Regions from separate parts of the Lysinibacillus sp. RU7 genome, predicted to be linked through region 1. Evidence: riboswitches for the same ligand, from Rfam matches in the RefSeq annotation. Region 1 holds a riboswitch; each other region holds the start of a gene.

Region 1 (7,473 bases):
GCGCATAGTGATCGATGAGCGTATCAGCAAATCGTTGGCGGAACTGCCGTAACGCATCCGCACCATGCAAAATCAGTACCTCTGGCTGGAATTCCGCTAATACTTGGCCGAATACATCGTATCCTTTTTCATAGTCTTCCGGTAAAACCTTGCTATACTCTTTTAAATGTTTAGCAGATTCCGCCATGAGCGCTGTGATCGTTGTATTGATAGCTCTTTCACCACATTCCTCTTTTAACCATTGCATAAAAGCAGCAATTCCCTTATTTTCGCGCGATTGCATCTGTTCACCATAAATCAGCTCAAAAAGCGTTGCATCAACAAGTGATTCCATATACTCAAATTGTTGAAACTCACCACTTACTTCAAACTTCGGATGTGGAAAAGCGCCCACTACAAAGACACGGGATTTATAGGGGTTACCATCTACTAAAAACGGTCGAAAAGCAACACCGTTATTGTTCGATTGTATCCATTCATTTATTTTTCTTTGAAATCCAATTGATACACTCATTTCTTCACCCTCTTAACGTTATGTAATATCTGTTGCTAGTAAAAAAAATACTATATACGATTCTATATTTTTTCAAAAAGTTAGTATTCATTATAACAGGTTCTTACAATCAGAAAAGTAGCGAAATAATATATTTCACATAACAAAACGGCTCACCATACGGGAGCCGTTTCTATGTCATTAATAATCTAAATCACACTTTTCCAGTGGGACGATTTTTGTTTTATGTTTCATTTTATAACCTAACCATAGCATGGCGAAGAGTGGAAGTCCGATATACGATACTAATACACCGTACCAGTCAATCGTACCGCCTGTAAAAGCTGTATAGTTTTGACCAATAATGACAATCATACAGACAACAAAAGCAAATAACGGACCAAATGGATACCATGGTGATACATAAGGTAAGTCTTTAATATCACGGCCTTGCGCAACATACGCTTTACGGAAACGATAATGACTAATCGCAATCCCTACCCATGCAATAAAGCCAGACATCCCCGATGCGTTCAATAACCAAATATACACTACACCATCCCCAAAGAATGATGCTAAAAACGATAACGAGCCAATCGCTAATGTTGCGAGCAACGCATAAATTGGAATGCCACGTGTATTCACTTTTGCAAAGAATTTTGGTGCCTTCCCGTCAACGGCTAATTGATACAGCATACGGCTTGCGGCATACAGACCCGAGTTACCTGCTGACAGCATCGCCGTTAAAATAATCGCATTCATCACAGAAGCAGCAAATGCCACCCCTAATTGATCGAACACAATCGTAAATGGACTCATCGCAATATCATCCGATAATAGACGCGTATCTGTATATGGAATTAATAAACCGATTGCACCAATGGCAAAAATATAGAATAATAAAATACGCCAAAACACAGAACGAACTGCTTTTGGAATATTTTTTCCTGGATCATCTGTTTCACCAGCGGTTACACCTAGCATTTCTGTGCCTTGGAATGAGAAACCTGCTGCTAAGAAAATACCAAACATCGCCATAAAGCCACCATTAAACGGCGCCTCTTCTACAAAGAAATTAGATAATCCGACTGGATCATGGCCACCTAAAATACCAAAAATCATTAAGAAGCTGACAATGATAAAAATAATAACAGTCGCTACTTTAATCATAGCAAACCAGTATTCACTCTCACCATACGCTTTAACAGATAATAAGTTAAACGATAATACAACGACAATAAATAAGACTGTCCACAGGAGCGAAGAACTATCCGGGAACCAGTATTTCATAATAATAGATACAGCGGCAATTTCGGCTGCAATCGTAATCGCCCAGTTATACCAATAGTTCCAACCTAGCGCAAAGCCAAATGCTGGGTCAACAAAACGCGTTGCATACGTACTAAACGAACCTGATGTTGGCATAAAAGCGGCCATTTCCCCAAGGCTCGTCATTAAGAAATACACCATCACGCCGATTAATGCATAGGCAAGCAATGCTCCCCCAGGACCCGCCGTTGAGATAGCCGAACCAGACGCTAAAAATAGCCCTGTTCCAATTGTACCGCCTAACGAAATCATGGTGATATGACGACTTTTTAGGCTACGCTTCAGCTCAGACTTATTGCCAAGCTGATCAATTTGAATATTACTCATACATATAAAACTCCTCATTTTTTTTGTTGATTGTATTTCGGTTTCGAGGCTTGAGCATTTAAAAAATTTATTTTTCAAACAAAAAACCGCCATAAAAAGTTATGACGGTATCCGAAATACCTCATCAACTTGAAACGATAGCTCACCCGCGCAAAACGCGGCAGTTCTGTCCCTTTTCGAGTACAGCCCCAGCATAGTATCTGAAGAGCGATACTATACTTCGGCAACTATTCCTTTCATAAAGCTTCACGGATTCTCCCAATCTCAGCTATACTAGTCATAATAGTCGCGACCTCTACCCCACTTTTCACATGAGGCAAAAAATATTAAATTAGAATATGTACATGAGTCTAACATAGCAATTTTTTGTTATCAATCGTTTCGGTACTTTTCTTTATTTTCTAACATTTCAAAACAGTCAAACATTATTTTAAGGAGTTTTCATCATGGCAAAGTCATCTAACTACCAAAGCAAAAAAATACAATTAAATCGGAAAGTCATTCTATTTTCTTTATCCATTATTCTATTTGCAATGACCCTTCGAACACCACTTACCGTTGTAGGACCCATTACATCATTCATTCGAGATGGATTAGGCATTTCAAATGTGCTTGCCGGCTTCTTAACGACCATTCCATTACTCGCATTCGCGGTTGTTTCACCTTTCGCACCGCGGATTGCGCAACGTTTCGGCATGGAATGGACCCTATTCTACTCACTCTTACTACTAATAGCTGGGATTGTTTTACGCTCCCTTGGCACAACATCTCTTTTATTGCTAGGCACAGTACTGATTGGGATCGCGATTTCATTTGGTAATGTACTTATTCCAAGCTTCTTTAAAATGCGTTACCCACTGCATATCGGGATTTTAACTGGGATTTATACGGTTTCCATGAATTTATCAAGCGGTTTTGCTGCAGGAATTAGCTATTCTGTTGCGACAGCGACAAACTGGCAAATAGCTTTAGGTATTGCGATTCTTGCTGCCATTATCGGCATCATTTTTTGGATTCCACAGCTACGCGAGGAAAAGGTGGCATTAACAGGCTCTACATCGAAAGGAAATGGTTGGGGGATGCTAATCCGTTCTCCGATTGCATTAGCAGTTATGGTTGCGATGGGGATGCAATCATTTCTGTTTTATACAATGGCGGCATGGATTCCAGAAATTTATATCGCACAAGGCATTGATGCAAATCATGCAGGATGGCTTATTTCCATTATGCAGTTTGGTCAAATTCCTATGACCTTTTTAACACCGATTGTAGCGGCCAAAATGACAAATCAACGCCCAATTGTACTCATGTTTTCTGCCTTTTATTTGCTCGGCTTTACGGGCGTGTTAATGGAATGGACAAACTATGCCTTTCTTTGGATGGTCTTTTTAGGCTTTGCAGGTGGTGCATCATTTAGTTTATCCATGATGTTCTTTACCCTTCGTACTACAACGGCTTACGAAGCGGCTGAACTTTCAGGGTTTGCGCAATCGATTGGTTACTTACTAGCAGCTATCGGTCCAACATGTTTCGGGCTGCTTCACGATGTAACTGACAACTGGTTCGTGCCGAATATTATTTTCATTGTGATAGCCATTTCTTTAGCAGTTGCGGCATATATTGCAAGTAGCAACCGAACGATTCACGATTAATACAAACATACGTACTCATTTATGATATAATCATTCATTATATCTAAAGGAGAAAAGTATGTTTCGGAAACGTCGAAAAAAGAAGAAAAAACGCATTCCACTCATGCGGTTGCTGCCATTTTTAATAGCGGGAGGCATCGGCTGGTACTATATAGAAACCGTTAAAGGATTTGGTGTCGGTGTTGGTGCATATGCATTATTATGGCTCGGTTTGAAAACGTGGCTACGCTCACATGAATCCTCACGCTTACGTAAAGCCGGCATTGCAGAAGTCGATCAAATGACGGGCGAAGCATTCGAGCGTTTCCTTGGCGAGTTATTTAAACGTCGTGGTTTTAAAGTATCGTATACGGCAACAAGTGGTGACTATGGCGCGGATTTAGTTTTAAAAGATGGGAAAGATGTCATCGTCGTCCAAGCAAAACGCTATTCAAGCTCCGTCGGGGTCAAAGCCGTGCAGGAAATTATCGGTGCCATTAAAATGTATAATGCAACAGAAGCATGGGTTGTCACAAATAGTTACTTTACAAAACAGGCGGTGAAGCTGGCAAATATTAATGACGTCTATTTAATCGACCGTAAAGAGCTAATCGACATGATTTTGGATAAATAATAAAAAGTAGTATCTCTTAAATAGAGATACTACTTTTTCATTTGTTGGAAAGAAATTTACGACCGCCCTCCCTCAAGCAAAATATTACAACTTTTCGCAAAGACGTATTAATATTGACATTCGTATCAATACTAGCTTGTAAATGTTGAGGAGGATTTCAATGGGGCTACCAATACGAATGGACTATGCGATTAATCTCCTTCGCACAGCGGAATATGCGGAAGCGAAAATTGTGTTCAATCAATTATTAAAAATGTATATGTCACAGGCACAAACAGAAAATAGTGGTCTTTGTTTATATCAGCTCACTACGATTGCTTATATGCGCGGGGAAATGCAACAGTTTCACACTCTTTTTACTCGCTACGAGAAACTAATTCATGAGACAAGCCAACCACAGCTACAAGCACAATATTCTATACTGAGAGGGCTTACGCAACTAACCGCCGAAAATTATGAACAAGCCATTCAAGCGTTTACAAATGCTTTACCAATTGCAGAACAGTCTAAATTAGCAGATGAGAAAATAACCGCCTTACTACATATTCAAAAATGTCATATTGCATTGCAGCATTTCGAATCGTCACTTGAAATGAGTGATACTTACTGGGAAAAATACGCCGATATCATTACATTCGCGCCTGCATCACATCTCTATTACATGTTAAATCGAGCAGAGACGCTCCTAGCACTGCATCGTCTTAAAGAAACAAATGCGCTTCTCCAAAAATGCGAACAGCAGGCCGACTTAGGAAGTATGCCAAAAGAACATATAAAGACACTTATACTACGTGCCTATTACTATATGGAAAAAAAGGAACTCCACTACGCCATGGATGCTTTGCAGCAAGCGCTCATTGTGGCAACAGAAATTGAGGATATGCAGCTGTTACATGAACTATACGAGGCACTCGTAAAAAACTGTGAACTACGCGGAAAAACAAAACATGCCCTGCAATTTGCGAAAAAGCAGTTACAGTTGCAACAGGAATTTGTAAAGAAATGAACTTGTACACATTTTCCCCGTACGCACATACGGGGAAAATTGCATGTACTAGCGTCACGCTATTAATTAATCGAGACTTGTTTAATATTAGCGTTCGCTTTTTGTGCCGTAAAATTATAAAGTAACGCCACAACACCGAGTAACGAGCACGTCGCAAACATCATTTCGTATGAAACGAATTGTACGATAAAGCCCATGACCATACCGCCCATTGAAAAGCCTAAGTCATAAGAAGCTAAAAATAGCCCTAATAAAATATGACGTTGTGCATCTGGTACAACAAATGAAATATATGTCGTTAATGTCGGATAGAGCATCGCGGTAGCAATACCATTAAAAATAGCGCTAATATAAATAAACGAACCAATCATCGGCAACAAGGCTAGTAAACTCGTCCCAATAATAGAGCTTACTAAAACAAGCGCAATAAATTTCGGATGCCACTTGCCATCTGACGGAATGTGCTTACGGAAAAAGAAGCGGCTTCCTACAACAACGATTGCTTGTAAAAATAAATAGAGTGCCGCATTACCCGTTCCAGTTGTGACAAAATAAAGCGGTAAAAAGGCGGTAATCGCCCCAAAAATACTGGCACCGATTAACATGACCCCTGAAGACACAACAAGTCCGTTATGTTGTCGCGCTACCTTCATCGCCGCAAACATTTCTTTAAACGTAAATGATGCATTGTCCTTTTTCGTTTTTGGGAGTGGTGATTTGATGAAAAACAGGAGTGGGAAAAAAGCTAAAGTCGCTACTAATACTAACAACCACATCATGTCCCCCTGATACCATAAAAACAGCGCTAATGCTGGACCATATAGCCCTGGTAATACCGTTGATAACGAATACATCGCCATCCCTTGTCCGCGGTCCTCGTCACGCAGTACTTCCGTAATCCCAATTTGCATCGCCATCGAGAAAAACGCTGTTACAAAACCTTGTAAAATACGGACAGCATATAAGCTATCGACACCTAACCATATGTATAATAATAAAGCACCGGCATGACCGACTAATAACCATTTCATAATGGTGAATACGCTATGCTTAACAACCATTTGCCCTGCCCACGGACGTAAAATCATACAAATAAACATATACATGCCCATCATAATCCCAATTTCCGCTTCTGGCATACCATGGTCCTTCGCCTGTAATGGGAAAATAACGGTTAATACTGAATTGGCTGTAAAGTAAAACATCGCAAGCCCATACATTTGAAGCATGCTAATGGATAACGGGCTTTTCTTCACGATACGCGACCTCCCACCTCTGCTAAATAATTGTGAATACAATCAATGGATAATTGGGCAGCAAGTAAAGCTTTACTTGCTTCATGCTGGACAGAAGCTAAATCACAAGCCGCTACTTGCTCCACAATTTGTCCTTGATGCATAATCGCTACTTCATCGGCAAATAATTTCACCGCATGTAGATCATGTGTAATAAAAAAGTATGTTAAACGGAGCTCTTGTTGTAATCGTTTCAGTAGCTGTAAAATACTAATTTGCACTAAAATATCCAAGCTATTAATGGATTCATCCAACACAATGAGCTTTGGCTTTGTGGAGATGGCACGTGCAATCGTAATACGCTGTAATTGCCCGCCGCTAAATTGATGGGGATATTTCAGCATATCCTCTTTTTTTAGCCCGACCATCTCAAGTAATTCACCGACGATTTGCTCGATTTCAGCTTTTGTTAACTTTTGATGCACACAAAGTGGTTCAGCAATAATATCTCGGATTTTCATTTTCGGATTCACGGCACTATGGCAATCTTGAAACACTACCTGTAACGCATGCTGCAGGAAGCGACGTTCGCTGCTAGTTGCTTGGTGAACATTCATATGTTGGAAATAAATCGATCCACTATCAGGCTTTTCAATACCTAATAGCATTTTACCAAGCGTACTTTTCCCTGAGCCACTTTGTCCAACTAATGCAAAGCAACAGCCTTCTTCAATTGTTAGCGATACATCCTTTACTGCTTGAATGTGGTGCGGCTTTTTAAATAAGGCTTTTTTAGTATAGCATTTTGACACTTGCTC
Region 2 (7,473 bases), on a different contig from region 1:
AAGCGAGCCGAATGGAGCGGAAATCAACGTTTCACACGACTCTATAAAGGTAAATCAACACGCTTGTTAAGATAATAATATTCTTATGGACATTTTGCCAAAACGTTTTAGTTAGAGCAGAATAATTCCAATTTATAAAATGAACATGCTATACTACAAGCATATGTATTATGAAGGAGGCTATTTAAAATGGCAATTGTACAAGGTACAGATTCAAACTTTCAACAAGAAATCGCTGAGGGCGTAGTATTAGTAGACTTCTGGGCTGCTTGGTGCGGACCATGTAAAATGATCGCTCCAGTGTTAGAAGAAGTAGACGCTGAAATCGGTAACGAAGTGAAAATCGTAAAAGTAGATGTGGATAATAACCAAGGAACTGCTGGTGAATATGGCATTATGTCAATCCCATCACTATTATTATTCGTTGATGGCGAATTAAAAGCAAAAACTGCTGGCTTTATGCCAAAAGAAGCGTTAGTTGATTTCATTAACGACAACAAATAATCATAATTACTATGAAAGCTGAGTACAAACACGTGCTCGGCTTTTTTTCATGCATTATAATAGGTAGTAGGTGATGATATGAATGATTTAATTAAAAATAAGTTAGCCATTCTTCCGGATGAGCCAGGCTGTTATATTATGAAAGATCGTCAAGGAACGATTATTTATGTCGGCAAGGCAAAAAAATTAAAAAATCGTGTACGCTCTTATTTTAATGGCTCTCATGATGGAAAAACAGCTCGTCTTGTAAGTGAAATTGAAGACTTTGAATACATGGTGACAACCTCTGAGCTTGAAGCTTTAATATTAGAGCTAAATCTGATCAAGTTACACGACCCAAAATATAATATACGGCTGACAGATGATAAAACATATCCCTATATCAAAATCACAAATGAAAAATATCCACGTATTATTACAACACGTAAAATCAAAAAGGATAAGGCCCGTTATTTTGGTCCTTACCCAAATGCTTTTGCGGCGAACGAAACACGTAAAATGCTAGATCGTATTTACCCGTTGCGAAAATGTGCACAGTTACCAAGCCAAGTGTGCTTGTATTATCATATGGGGCAATGTCTTGCGCCTTGTGTCAAGGATATCGACAAAAAAGTGTACGACGAAATGATCGAGGACATTTCAAAGTTTTTAAACGGTGGGTATGAAGAGGTCAAAAAAGATTTGGAAGTAAAAATGCTTGAAGCGGCGGAAAAGCTTGAGTTCGAGCGGGCAAAAGAGCTACGCGATCAAATTGCCCATATTGAAACGGTTATGCAAAAGCAAAAAATTATTTCGGATGATTTATCAAATCGCGATGTATTTGGCTATGCAGTGGAAAAAGGGTGGATGTGTGTACAAGTATTTTTTGTGCGTCAAGGAAAATTAATTGAACGTGACGTATCGATTTTTCCCGTTTACCGTGATCCGGAAGATGAGTTTTTAACGTTTGTTGGCCGATTTTATGAATCGCCGCAACATTTAAAGCCGAAAGAGATTTTTATTCCACATACAATTGATGGAACACTCCTTGAACGTTTACTAGATGTTAAAGTCATGATACCAAAGCGTGGACAGAAAAAGGAACTTGTTGAGATGGCGATAAAAAATGCGCAAATCGCGATTCATGAGAAGTTTCAATTGATTGAAAGACAAGAAGAACGAACGGTTGGTGCATGTGAGGCATTAGGGGATGCATTAAATATTTCAACGCCTCTCCGAATTGAAGCGTTTGACAATAGTCATATGCACGGGGCGGATCCTGTTTCCGCAATGGTTGTATTTATCGACGGGAAGCCGGCGAAAAAGGAATATCGTAAATATAAAACAAAGGAAGCGGCAAAGCATGATGACTACGGGGCGATGGAGGAAGTAATCCGCCGCCGGTATATACGTGTACTGAAAGAACAGTTACCGTTACCAGATTTAATCATCGTGGACGGCGGAAAAGGACAAATGGAAGTAGCGCGTAGTGTATTACAAAATGAGCTTGGCTTAGTCATTCCGATTGCAGGACTTGCAAAAGATGAAAAGCACAATACATCACAGCTATTATTTGGTGATCCACCTGTACCGGTTGAAATGAAACGGACGAGTGATGGCTTTTATTTATTGCAACGTATTCAAGATGAGGTCCACCGTTTTGCGATTACATTTCTTCGTCAACAACACCAGACAAATGCGATTCAATCCGTGCTGGATCATATAGAAGGTATCGGTCCAAAGCGAAAGCAACAACTGCTAAAACACTTTGGGTCAGTTAAAAAAGTACGGGAGGCAAGTATCGATCAATTAATGGAAGCGGGCATGCCGAAAACACAGGCAAATAACATTTTTCAGTATTTTCAAAATGAAGCGTTGAAAAAACAGTAGGCGTGTGCTACGCTTACAACATAAATTCATATCGAGTAAAGGTAGAGGCGCGGGTTTCAAGAGTATCGCTTGTGAGGAGGAACAACTCCAGTGAGCAAGTGTGAAAGGGGAAGCCGCCGAAGTGACTAACCGTTGTTTCCGATTAGTTGCTGGTTTTGCATTTAAAAAATGTCAAACTGTCAGAATGCACATTCTGGAGAGCTATCTCAAGTAAACTTTTTCGTTATAATCGTTTACTGAGGCGGCTTTTCATATTAGTGAAAAGCCGCCTTTTTGTATAAGAAAGGGTGTGGACAAATGAGCAGTATTGTCATGAAATTTGGTGGACCAGCTGTTGCAACGCCAGAGAAAATGCAAAAAATTGCAAGGCGGGCAATAGAAGAACAAGGGAAAGGATTACATGTGGTAATTGTCATTTCACCGATGGCAACTATTCGCCGGGAGTTGCAGGCATACGTATCAGAACTTTCAGATAATCCAACGAAACGTGAGCAGGATGTGTTATTAGCAGTAGGGGCACAAATAACGAGTGCGTTGTTATCCATTGCCATTGCCGAACAAGGTGGTAAAGCTGTATCACTTGCAGGATGGCAAACAGGAGTTGCAACGGATAGCTTACATAACAATGCACGTATTGAAGCAGTGAAGACTCAGCGCATTTACAAACATTTTGAGCAAGGGGAAATTGTCGTTATTGCGGGCTCTCAAGGTGTAGATAGCCATGAAAATATAACGACATTTGGCAAAGGTGGTTCAGAAACAACGGCTGTAGCGGTTGCCGCCGCAATTAATGCGGAACGTGTAGATATGTATACAACCGTAGATGGTATTTATACCGCTGACCCTCACATTGTGCCCAATGCCAAAAAATTAAAAGAGTTATCGTATGATGAAATGTTGGAATTAGCCAATTTAGGGGCAGTGATTATTCATCCACGAGCAGTAGAGCTAGCGAAAAAATATAACATACCAGTAGTTGTTCGCTCCAGTACAGTGAATGTGGAAGGGACATTGTTAAAGGAGGAAGTGGAGATGGAGAAAAATTTAGTTGTGCGCGGCATTGCCTATGAGTCAGACATTATTCGATTAACAGTTGGCTATGATTCATACGAGGAAGCATCATTAGCTGATATTTTTACCGTACTAGCGAACAATGGCATTAATGTCGATATTATTGTACAGGCAGTCATTGATAAGGTAAAACCAACAATCTCATTCTCGATTGAAAAAGACCAGTTTGCAGAAAGCTTACGCGTATTAGAATCTAGTAAGCTGTCACTTGGTTTTAGTTTTGCGGATTTTGAAGTAGGGTTAGCGAAAGTATCGATTGTTGGATCGGGTATGGTATCTCACCCAGGTGTAGCAGCTCGTATGTTTGCGCGACTGAGCAGAGAAGGAATTGAAGTAAAAATGGTCAGTACTTCTGAAATTAAAGTGTCAGTCGTTGTACCGCAAGAAGATATGATAAGGGCAGCCAATGCATTACACGAGGAATTTAATTTAACTATATAATAGAAGATAGCTACAAAATTGACGGAAAATTCCATCGTTTTGTAGCTGTTTTAATGATAAAATAGGGAGTTTCTTCTATATTAATATTACATCTATTTCCAATTAAATTTGATGCCTGTAGCATGTTCACTGATGTAAGTTATTTAATCGGTTCTTTTAAGTCCCATTTCAAATTAAAAGTCACAGTCCCGTGCTTGATATTTTTTTCCTCATAACATTCTGTTAAATAGCCGTTTAGTTTTTGTGTTTGCTCCGCTAAGAAACCAGCCTCGATTCGAAAACAACGCTCTTCAAATTTTAAAATATCTGCATCCCCGATTAGAAGAAATATGGCGAAATCTTTCCCTTCTTTTTCAAGCGATAATGCCCCCCAACCAGCTTGTTCAAAAAAGCTTGCTGCTTCTGCCATTGAAAAGAGGGGGAATTTCCGAGCGAGCTCTTTACCGGCCCAATAAAGAACCTCTTCTTCGTGTTTTCCTAAAACAGAACGCAATATATTATCGCGAATTAATTCGTAGCCGAAAGTTGGAATCGTTTTCATATTGCTATCATTCATTTCCAAAACCCCTATCTTAAATTTTCTTATTTTTTAGACTAATTATTAAGTGAATAAATTAATAATAGAAAAATTGTACTTAAGCCAGCTAAAATTAACTTTATTCGTATGTGCTAAATGATGCAGAGTGCCTTGACGCTTGTATGGGGAGGGAGTACAATGGACATGTCATAATATTGTACCATGATGAAATACGCAGTCAATGTGCTACTAATTACAAAGTGTTGACAATTGAGGCGTGTTTTAAGTACTAAGGGGGGTAACAATCTTGTCGAAAGATCGTGAGTTTTTATGGCGCCGGTTACACTCGCTACTTGGGGTTATTCCAGTAGGTTTGTTCTTGGTGTTCCACTTATCACTGAACTTCACTGCAGTTGGTGGTGAAGAAGCTTACAATAATGCTACAGGAGCTATGGAATTAGTTCCACACTCATTATTGTTATTAATGGAATGGGTGATTATTTATATCCCATTATTGTTCCATGCATTCTACGGAATCTACATTGCATTTACTGCAACGAATAACACAAAACGCTTTGGCACATTCCGTAACTGGGCGTTCCGTATTCAACGTATCACTGGTATTTTCTTAGTTATTTTCATTGCATGGCATATTTTCCAAACACGTGTTCAAAAGGCATTTGGAGCTGAAGTTAACTGGGATATGATGGCTGAAATCGCAGACAACCCTGCGATGTTAGTATTCTATATCGTAGGTATCTTGTCTGCTACATTCCACTTAGCAAACGGTTTATGGTCGTTCTTAGTAAGCTGGGGTATTACGCAATCTCCATCATCTCAAAAAGTGGTTACTTACATTTCAATGATTTTCTTCGTTCTTTTATCAATCATGGGTGTAGTAGCAATCGTATCATTTGCAATTTAGTAGCTGAACTAGAGAAAAGCTATATATTAAACTTTTAGCAATGTTAGAGGAGTGAGAATCAATCATGGCAAAGAGCAAAGTAATTGTTGTCGGTGGCGGTCTTGCAGGCTTGATGGCAACGATTAAAGCTGCTGAAATTGGCACTGAAGTTGAATTATTCTCATTAGTTCCGGTAAAACGCTCACACTCTGTATGTGCGCAGGGCGGAATTAATGGCGCAGTTAATACAAAAGGTGAAGGGGATTCTCCGTGGATCCACTTTGACGATACAGTGTATGGTGGGGACTTCTTAGCGAACCAACCACCAGTTAAGGGAATGTGTGATGCAGCTCCTGGTATTATCCACTTAATGGACCGTATGGGTGTTATGTTCAACCGTACGCCAGAAGGACTACTTGACTTCCGACGTTTCGGTGGTACATTAATGCACCGTACAGCATTCTCAGGTGCAACAACTGGTCAACAGTTATTATATGCACTAGATGAGCAAGCTCGTGCTCACGAAGTAGCAGGTTTAGTAACAAAGTATGAGCACTGGGAGTTCCTTGGTGCAGTACTTGATGATGAAGGCGTATGCCGTGGTATCGTAGCACAAGATTTAAGAACGGAAGAAATCCGTGCATTCCGTGGCGATGCAGTAATCATGGCTACTGGTGGTCCTGGTATTATCTTCGGTAAAACAACAAACTCTGTTATCAACACTGGTTCTGCAGCATCGATCGTGTACCAACAAGGTGCTTCTTATGCAAACGGTGAAATGATTCAAATTCACCCAACAGCGATTCCTGGTGACGACAAAAACCGTCTAATGTCAGAATCGGCTCGTGGTGAAGGTGGTCGTGTATGGACGTATAAAGATGGTAAGCCATGGTACTTCTTAGAAGAAAAGTACCCAGCTTATGGTAACTTAGTACCACGTGATATTGCAACACGTGAAATTTTCGACGTATGTGTAAACCAAAAGCTTGGTATCAACGGCGAAAACATGGTATACCTAGATCTTTCACACAAAGATCCGCATGAATTGGATATTAAACTTGGCGGTATTATCGAGATTTACGAAAAATTCGTAGGGGATGACCCACGTAAATTACCAATGAAAATCTTCCCAGCAGTTCACTACTCAATGGGTGGCTTATGGGTTGACTACGATCAAATGACAGAAATCCCAGGTCTATTTGCAGCTGGTGAATGTGATTACTCACAACACGGTGCAAACCGTCTTGGTGCGAACTCATTACTTTCAGCGATTTACGGTGGTATGGTTGCAGGACCTAACGCTGTTAAATATATCAAAGGCCTTAAAAAGCATGCAGAAGACTTACCAGAGTCAATTTTTGAAGCACGCGTAAAAGAAGAAACTGAGAAATGGGAAGCAATTCTTAAGATGGACGGAACAGAAAATGCTTACCTTCTACACAAAGAGCTTGGTGAGTGGATGACAGACAACATGACAGTAGTACGTCATAATGACCGTCTAGAAAAAACTTATGAAAAGCTTACTGAGTTACAACAACGTTGGGAAAATATCAATATCAACGATACTCAAAAATGGTCTAACCAAGGTGCTCACTTCACACGTCAGTTAAAGAATATGTTATACCTTGCTAAAGTTATGACAAAAGGTGCTTTACTACGTGACGAATCTCGTGGTGCGCATTACAAACCAGAGTTCCCAGAACGTGATGATGAGAACTTCTTAAAAACAACTATGGCTAAATTCGACCCAGCAACGGGCGAGCCAATCATTTCATATCAAGAGGTAGACGTTTCGTTAATTCCACCACGTAAACGTGACTACTCAGCGTAAGGGGAGGAGACTTAAACATGGAGACAGCTAACACTGGCAGAATGGTAGATGTTGAGATCCTTCGTCAAGATACTGAAAACGGTTCAACTCGATGGGAGAAATTCCGCGTACCTTACCGTCACGGTATGAACGTAATCTCAATTTTAATGGAGATCCAAAAGAACCCTGTCACTGCAGATGGTAAAAAGACAACGCCTGTAGCATGGGATATGAACTGTCTTGAAGAAGTTTGTGGTGCATGTTCAATGATTATTAACGGTCGTCCACAACAATCTTGTTCTGCATTAGTAGATAAATTAACTCAACCAATTCGTTTAGAACCAATGGCAACTTTCC
Region 3 (7,473 bases), on a different contig from region 1:
TTATAAATTAAATGAAGATTATTTTCATGAGATCAATATTTATATTGCAGCGGGTGAAAGGAAGCGACACGAAATTCAGCATCACATACTCCCTGCTATGCAGCAAACAGCCAGTACAAGTGAAAATCCTATGGTCCAACAAGAATTGCAAGATTGGTATATGCGGTTGGAATGGATGGATCGTCGCATATATGATTTAGAAATTTCTCGTGAAATCGCCATTCAGTCTGCTCCGCAAATTCGGATGATTCAACAGACACATCAAATGCTCATTGATAAAATTCAAACGTCGGTTATGTCTACAATCCCCCTTTGGCAATCGCAAATATCTATGCTTCTTAGCATGAATCAGCAACGCCGGGCAAATGCTGCACAGGAAAGACTCCTAAAAGCTTCCGACGAATTAATGCGTAAAAACGCAAAAATGGCGAGTATTACATCGAAAGACATAAAGCGGTCAGGTACAGGTATTACACACGAAGCGGTCGACCACTTTAAAGAAACACAGCTTAAACTACTGCAAGACTTGGAAGAAACGCTACGTGTCCAAGCAGTAGCTAACGAAAAACGGAAACAAACCGAATCTACACTTATATAATATAAAATATCATTATTTAGCGTTCTACCAACTAAAAGCCGGTTCACATTCCGCATGCGAACCGGCTTTTCTCTTTTATTCAAAATACTCTTTGTAATAACCGCCAACTTTTCCTGTGTTATCGATGACGAAAATGAATTCTTCTGTTTCATTTTTCACTTCGTATTCTTTACCAACTGTTAATACATTTGATACTAAATACTTTGATGCATTTGTGTGTACACATTTTACTGTACGAATCGTTGGTGCGTCTTTCCAATTTAAATGTAACATTATGATACCTCACTTTTTATAGAGAAATCTTCTCTAACATCTATAGTTTATTTTAAACGATTTTTGGCTGATTGTGTACTGAAACGTGTAATTCAGTAAAAATATTGTACTTTTACTATACTGAGAAACTTCTAACATGCTACACTAGAGAGTAGAGGTGATTTTATGGCATTTGGTAATATCCCTGCATGGTTTTTCGCTATTGCATTTGCATTTGCTATTATATTTATACTCATATCAGAATGGAATTCTCGTAAATAATGAAAATCGACAAGCTTACGCCTTGTCGATTTTTTTTACTTTAATGTACGCTTTAAAAATTCTTTTGTCCGTTCATGCTGTGGATTTACGAGTACTTGATCTGGATGCCCTTCTTCTACAATCACCCCTTTGTCCATAAAGACAATTCGGTCAGATACTTCACGGGCAAATTCCATTTCATGTGTAACGATGAGCATTGTATTCCCTTCATCCGCAAGCATACGCATTACTTTTAATACTTCCCCTACCATTTCTGGATCGAGTGCAGATGTCGGCTCATCAAACAGCATCACATCTGGGTCCATTGCTAATGCTCGGGCAATCGCAACACGTTGCTTTTGACCACCTGATAATTGACGAGGTTTTGCATTTTTGTATTTATCCATCCCGACGATGTTTAAGTATTTTAATGCTTTCTCCGTAGCTTCTGCTTTAGAGCGCTTTAATACTTTTTGCTGACCAACAATGCAATTACCAAGCACATCTAAATTATTAAATAGATTAAATTGTTGAAACACCATTCCTAAATGGGTACGATATTTTTCAATATCATGCTTGTCATCTAAAATATTTTCGCCTTTATAAATAATTTCGCCACCACTTGGTTTTTCAAGTAAATTAATACAACGTAATAATGTTGATTTACCCGATCCAGAAGAACCGATTAAACAAACAACCTCACCTTTACGCACATTGAAGTTTACGTCTTTTAATACTTCATGCTGACCAAATGACTTACTTAAATGTTTAATTTCTATTACAGTTTCCATAATTGATGCCCCTTATCTAATTAGTTTTCTTTCGTTGTCGTTTGTTCAACTTTATAAGAATTCGGACCATCTAATTTACGCTCCATCCAACGAAGTAAGCGTGTAGCGGTAAATGTCATAATTAAATAAATACAGCTTGCGATAAAGAAGCTTTCCGCAAATTTAAAATTCGCACCTGCAACGGATTTTGTCTGGAAAAATAGCTCCGTTACACTGATTACATTCAGTACAGCCGTATCTTTAATATTCATTACCAACTGGTTCCCTGTAGCAGGTAAAATGTTGCGTGCTACTTGTGGTAACACAACATAAATCATAATTTGGAAGTGATTCATACCAATCGCTTGAGCTGCCTCATATTGCCCTTTATCGACGGATACAATACCACCGCGTACAATCTCGGCCATATAAGCACCTGTATTTAAACCGACAACCACAAGCGCTGCTACAAAGCGGTCTAATTCAACCCCGTATGCATAAAGGCCGTAGAATACAACCATCGCCTGTACAATCATTGGTGTGCCACGGAATACTTCCACATAAACCGTTAAGAGAAAGTTAAACACTTTTAGTACTACACTTTTAATGGAACGCTTACGTACCGGAATGGTGTGCATAATACCGATAAAAAATCCGATCAGAGCACCAATAATTGTACTAATAATTGCGATAGCTAATGTCATATACGCGCCACGTAAAAACATTGGCCAGTTATTTTGTAATATTGAGAGAATGGTCTCTAAACTCATAAAAATCCTCCTAACAGCCGTATCACTGTCTTTTAAATAAACTAGCCGCCAAATTTTGTGCGGCTAGTTTCATTTATTATTGTTGTGCTGGTTGGTTGGCAATCGCTGCTTCCATTAATGTTTGGCGTTCCTCTTCTGAGATGCCTGCTAAAATTTCGTTCATTTTATCTTTGTTTGAATCGCCTTTACGAACTCCGATTGCTACTGATACTTGCTCTTCAGACACTTCAAAGCCTTCTTCTAGTTCAGTATAAGTGAAGTTGCTATTTGCTGCTGCTGCAGAAATCGCTTCTGGGCGCTCCGCTACATAACCATCAACTGCACCTGTTTCAACTGCTACACGCATTGCTGGGAAATTATCCATCGCTACTTCTTTTTTCACGCCTGGAATTTGATCAATTACATCGTAGTTTGTTGTATTTAATTGTGCTGTAATTTTTGCTCCCGTAAAATCAGCTAATGTTTTAGCCTTTTCATAAGCGCCACCTTTTTTTACTACCATAACAAAATCAGAAGTATAGTAGTTTTCTGTGAAGTCAATTGACTCTTTACGCTCTTTTGTTGGACTCATCCCTGCAATAATCGCATCTACTACACCTGATTGAAGTGCTGGTACTAAACCATCCCACTCCGTTTTCACAATGACTAACTCTTTTCCAAGCTCTGCGGCTACCTTTTTAGCGATTTCTACATCATAACCGCCTGCATACTCATTTGAACCATCAATTTTTACTGCACCGTTCGAATCATCCATTTGAGTCCAGTTAAATGGTGCATAACCCGCTTCCATTCCAATACGTAATACATTGCTTTCTTCTTTTTCATTCGCGTCTGACGATGACCCTGTTTTACCGTCATCAGATCCACATGCTGCAAGAACTAACATAGTCATCATTGCAGCCATTAGTACTACTAGCTTCTTTTTCATACAATTCTCTCCTTTTTCTAATAGTTTAGGCAATAAATAAAGCGACCTTAGAAGAACGTAAGGTCGCATAATTATTATTAGCCCATATCCTCTAGTTCCCATATTGAGATAGCACACCTTGAATGAACGGGAAAAATCAAACAAGACAGTCCTGCAATTGTTCATTGCAAACCCAGTGTATCGTAGTGAGCCTACAAACACACTTCGGCGATATTTCCTTCTCTTTCATTTCATCGTTCGCTCTAAACTCTATGAAAAACTAATAAATACCGCGCCTCTACCTCACGAGATTGTGAGGCTTAATTATTAAATTGATAATAGAATATTACAACATTCTAATTTTTGTGTCAATATTCATTTTTCTGACACATGAATAAATATACTCAAAAATGCTTAATTTCACGGATATTTCCATTTAATTCAAGTGTTTGATTCACACCTCAGTAAAATCTTATAACAGGACTAATGTCGCGATAACCTCGACTGACACATAAAAATATATGATTAGCTAACACTTCTATATGACTAACTGCGCTAATTCTTCTTATCGCTGCTTATAATAGCTATACGGCGGATTGAATAATCGTCTTCACCGATATAACAAATTGCGTTATTCTCATTTATTTTTTCAATCTGATGATACGATATCAAAATACAAAAAGCCTCTAACAAAATTTGTTAGAGGCTTTCACTGTATTCATTATGAATTTAATAATAAATCTTCTGGGTTCTCGATTAACTCTTTAACTGTTTTTAAGAAGCCTACAGAATCTTTACCATCGATGATACGGTGGTCATAAGAAAGTGCCACGTACATCATTGGACGGATTTGAACTTCGCCGTTTACAGCTACTGGACGGTTTACGATTGAGTGCATACCAAGGATACCAGCTTGTGTACCGTTCATGATTGGTGTTGACATTAATGAACCGAATACACCACCGTTAGTGATTGTAAATGAACCACCAGCCATGTCGTTTAAGCCTAATTTTTTGTCGCGCGCTTTTGCTGCTAACTCTGCGATATCTTTTTCGATTTGCGCGAAGTTTTTCGCGTTTGCATCGCGTACAACTGGTACTACTAAACCTTCTTCCGTTGATACAGCTACACCGATATCAAAGAAGTTATTTAAGTGAATTTCGTCACCAACGATTTGTGCATTTACATAAGGATATTTCTTAAGTGCTGCTACAACCGCTTTTGTGAAGAATGACATGAAACCAAGTTTGATGTCGTTATCTTTTACAAATTGCTCTTGTTTACGTTTACGTAATGCCATGATGTTTGTCATGTCGATTTCGTTGAAAGTCGTTAACATCGCTGTTGATTGTTTTACTTCTAATAAACGTTTTGCGATTGTTTGACGACGACGAGACATTTTCTCAATTGTTACACGGTCTGTCTCAGCTACAGGTGTGAAAATCACTGGACCTGTTGCTGCCACTGGTGCTGCTACAGGAGCCGCTGGTGCAGTGCCATGTGCTGCTACGTCTTGTACACGTACACGTCCTTGTGGATCTACTGGTGAGATAGCCGCTAAATCGATGCCTTTTTCACGTGCTAATTTACGAGCTGCTGGAGAAGCTACTACGCGCTCACCTGAAGTTTCTTCCACAACTGGTGTTGGTGCTGCCGCCGCTTTTGGTGCTTCTGGTGCCGGTGCTGCTTCAGCTACTGGTGCTGGTGCTGCACCTTCGCCTGCTTCTACTACTGCGATTACTTGACCTACAAGTACTGTATCGCCTTCTTCAGCTAAAATTTGTTTTAATACCCCTGCTTCTTCAGAGATGATTTCAGCGTTTACTTTATCTGTTTCTAATTCTACGATGAATTCGCCTTTTTCTACGCGATCTCCAACTTTTTTCACCCACTGGGCAATTGTACCTTCTGTAATAGATTCTGCTAGTTCAGGGACTTTGATTTCAGCCACTTTAATATCCTCCTTTGATATACCATTTGCTGTTTTAGTATAAAGCAAATGGGCGGGCTACTTCGGGAAGTAGCCCATTATTCACAAAATTTATTATATTATTTTGATACAGCTTCCGCTACTAATGCAGCTTGAGCTGTTTTATGTGAATCTGCGTCGCCTTCAGAAGTTGAGCTCATTGCAGGACGACCTACATAACGAACTTTTTTACCTTCAGCTAATTCATATAAATGTTCCAGCACATAGTTCCAAGAACCTTGGTTCTTCGGCTCTTCTTGTACCCATACGATTTCTTTTGCATTTGGATAACGAGCAATGATTTCTTTCACTTGCTCTGCTGGGAATGGGTAAAGCTGTTCTACACGTACGATGTGTAAGTGATCGAAGCCTTCACCCTCTTTTACGCGATCTGCAAGGTCAATCGTTACTTTACCAGTAGCAAGTAAGATTTTTTCAACTGCTTCTACGTTTTTACCCGTCGTTGGCTGTTCGATTACTTCGCGGAATTTGCCATTTGCTAACTCTTCAGCTGACGCTGCTGCAAGTGGATGACGAAGTAAAGATTTTGGTGAAACAACAACTAATGGGCGTACACCTTCAGTGCCTAACATAGTAGCTTGGCGACGTAATAAGTGGTAGTAGTTTGCTGCATTAGAGCAATCTACTACGAACCAGTTGTTCTCAGCTGATAACTGTAAGAAACGCTCCATACGGCTTGAAGAGTGCTCTGGACCTTGTCCTTCATATCCGTGTGGTAATAGCATCACTAACCCTGATTTTTGACCCCATTTCGAGCGAGCAGCTGAAATAAAGTTATCGAACATTACTTGTGCCATGTTTGCAAAGTCACCAAATTGTGCTTCCCAAATCGATAATACGTTAGGGTTTTCAAGGTTATATCCATATTCAAAGCCTACAACGCCGGCTTCAGTAAGCGGTGAGTTGTGCACTGTAAATGATGCGTTCGCACCTGAAATATGGTGCAATGGTGTAAATAACTGACCATTGTTTTTATCGTGTAATACTAAGTGACGTTGTGAGAACGTACCACGCTGTGCGTCTTGACCAGTAAAGCGAACTGGGTGACCATCTTGGATAATTGTAGCAAATGCTAATGTTTCCGCATGACCCCAATCGATTTTTTCTGTCGCGAAAGCTTCACGGCGTTTTTCTAAAATTTTACCAAGCTTGTTTTGTGGCTCAAAACCTGCTTCAAATTGAAGTAATTCTTCATTAATTTTCTCTAAACGCTCTACACCAACCGCTGTATCGATTTGAGGGAATGAAACTTTTACTTCTTCCGGCATTTCAAGATGAGCATGCTCGTCTTTTTCAGCCATTGCTTTTACATGATCATAAGCAGCTTGCATTTCCGCATAAATTTTCGCATCTAATGCTTGAATTTCATCCATCGTTACTAAACCTGCGTTCGCAAGCTCCGTACCGTATAATACACGGATTACATCATGTTTCGCTACTAATTTGTAAGTATCTGGGTTTGTTACTGTTGGGTCATCTGTTTCGTTATGACCGTAACGGCGATAACCAATTAAGTCAACTACGATATCTTTCCCGAACTTTTGACGGTACGCTGCAGCGAAGCGACCTACTTGTGCTACTGCTTCTGGTGCATCTGCGTTCACATGAACGACTGGTACTTCATAGCCTTTTGCAGGGTCAGAAGAATACACAGAAGAACGTGAATCATAATGTTCCGTCGTGAAACCAATCATGTTGTTTGCGATAATGTGAACTGTACCACCAGTAGTGAACCCTTCTGTTTTCGCAAAGTTTAATGTTTCTGTTACAATCCCTTGTCCTGGGAATGCAGCGTCACCATGGATAATAATACCTAAAGCTTTTTGTGGTTTGAATTCCACTGCGCCTGGTTTTGTTGTATCATCTTGAACTGCACGAGTTGTACCTAATACTACTGGTGCTGCTACTTCTAAGTGTGATGGGTT

Evidence for each region. A riboswitch is a leader RNA that binds a small molecule or an ion and turns the genes downstream of it on or off. The one in region 1 is predicted to bind lysine.
Region 2: it holds a riboswitch for lysine, as region 1 does, so the genes downstream of both, AC3II9_RS15525 (aspartate kinase) here and AC3II9_RS19605 (amino acid permease) in region 1, are expected to answer to the same signal.
Region 3: it holds a riboswitch for lysine, as region 1 does, so the genes downstream of both, AC3II9_RS20550 (transporter substrate-binding domain-containing protein) here and AC3II9_RS19605 (amino acid permease) in region 1, are expected to answer to the same signal.

What each region holds. Positions count from the first base shown of each region.
Region 1 is NZ_JBYQFK010000036.1:23,203-30,675, forward strand. It holds gene AC3II9_RS19600 (hypothetical protein) at 1-514, opposite strand, end outside; gene AC3II9_RS19605 (amino acid permease) at 695-2,149, opposite strand; lysine riboswitch at 2,280-2,455, opposite strand; gene AC3II9_RS19610 (CynX/NimT family MFS transporter) at 2,596-3,801, shown strand; gene AC3II9_RS19615 (restriction endonuclease) at 3,860-4,414, shown strand; gene AC3II9_RS19620 (tetratricopeptide repeat protein) at 4,575-5,420, shown strand; gene cntE (staphylopine family metallophore export MFS transporter CntE) at 5,483-6,676, opposite strand; gene AC3II9_RS19630 (ABC transporter ATP-binding protein) at 6,673-7,473, opposite strand, start outside.
Region 2 is NZ_JBYQFK010000022.1:30,476-37,948, forward strand. It holds gene trxA (thioredoxin) at 190-504, shown strand; gene uvrC (excinuclease ABC subunit UvrC) at 583-2,373, shown strand; lysine riboswitch at 2,408-2,585, shown strand; gene AC3II9_RS15525 (aspartate kinase) at 2,671-3,885, shown strand; gene AC3II9_RS15530 (YslB family protein) at 4,025-4,441, opposite strand; gene AC3II9_RS15535 (succinate dehydrogenase cytochrome b558 subunit) at 4,710-5,327, shown strand; gene sdhA (succinate dehydrogenase flavoprotein subunit) at 5,392-7,137, shown strand; gene sdhB (succinate dehydrogenase iron-sulfur subunit) at 7,155-7,473, shown strand, end outside.
Region 3 is NZ_JBYQFK010000042.1:14,161-21,633, reverse strand. It holds gene AC3II9_RS20570 (toxic anion resistance protein) at 1-598, shown strand, start outside; gene AC3II9_RS20565 (DUF6501 family protein) at 674-871, opposite strand; gene AC3II9_RS20560 (amino acid ABC transporter ATP-binding protein) at 1,168-1,902, opposite strand; gene AC3II9_RS20555 (amino acid ABC transporter permease) at 1,923-2,651, opposite strand; gene AC3II9_RS20550 (transporter substrate-binding domain-containing protein) at 2,728-3,579, opposite strand; lysine riboswitch at 3,681-3,867, opposite strand; gene odhB (2-oxoglutarate dehydrogenase complex dihydrolipoyllysine-residue succinyltransferase) at 4,280-5,509, opposite strand; gene AC3II9_RS20540 (2-oxoglutarate dehydrogenase E1 component) at 5,608-7,473, opposite strand, start outside.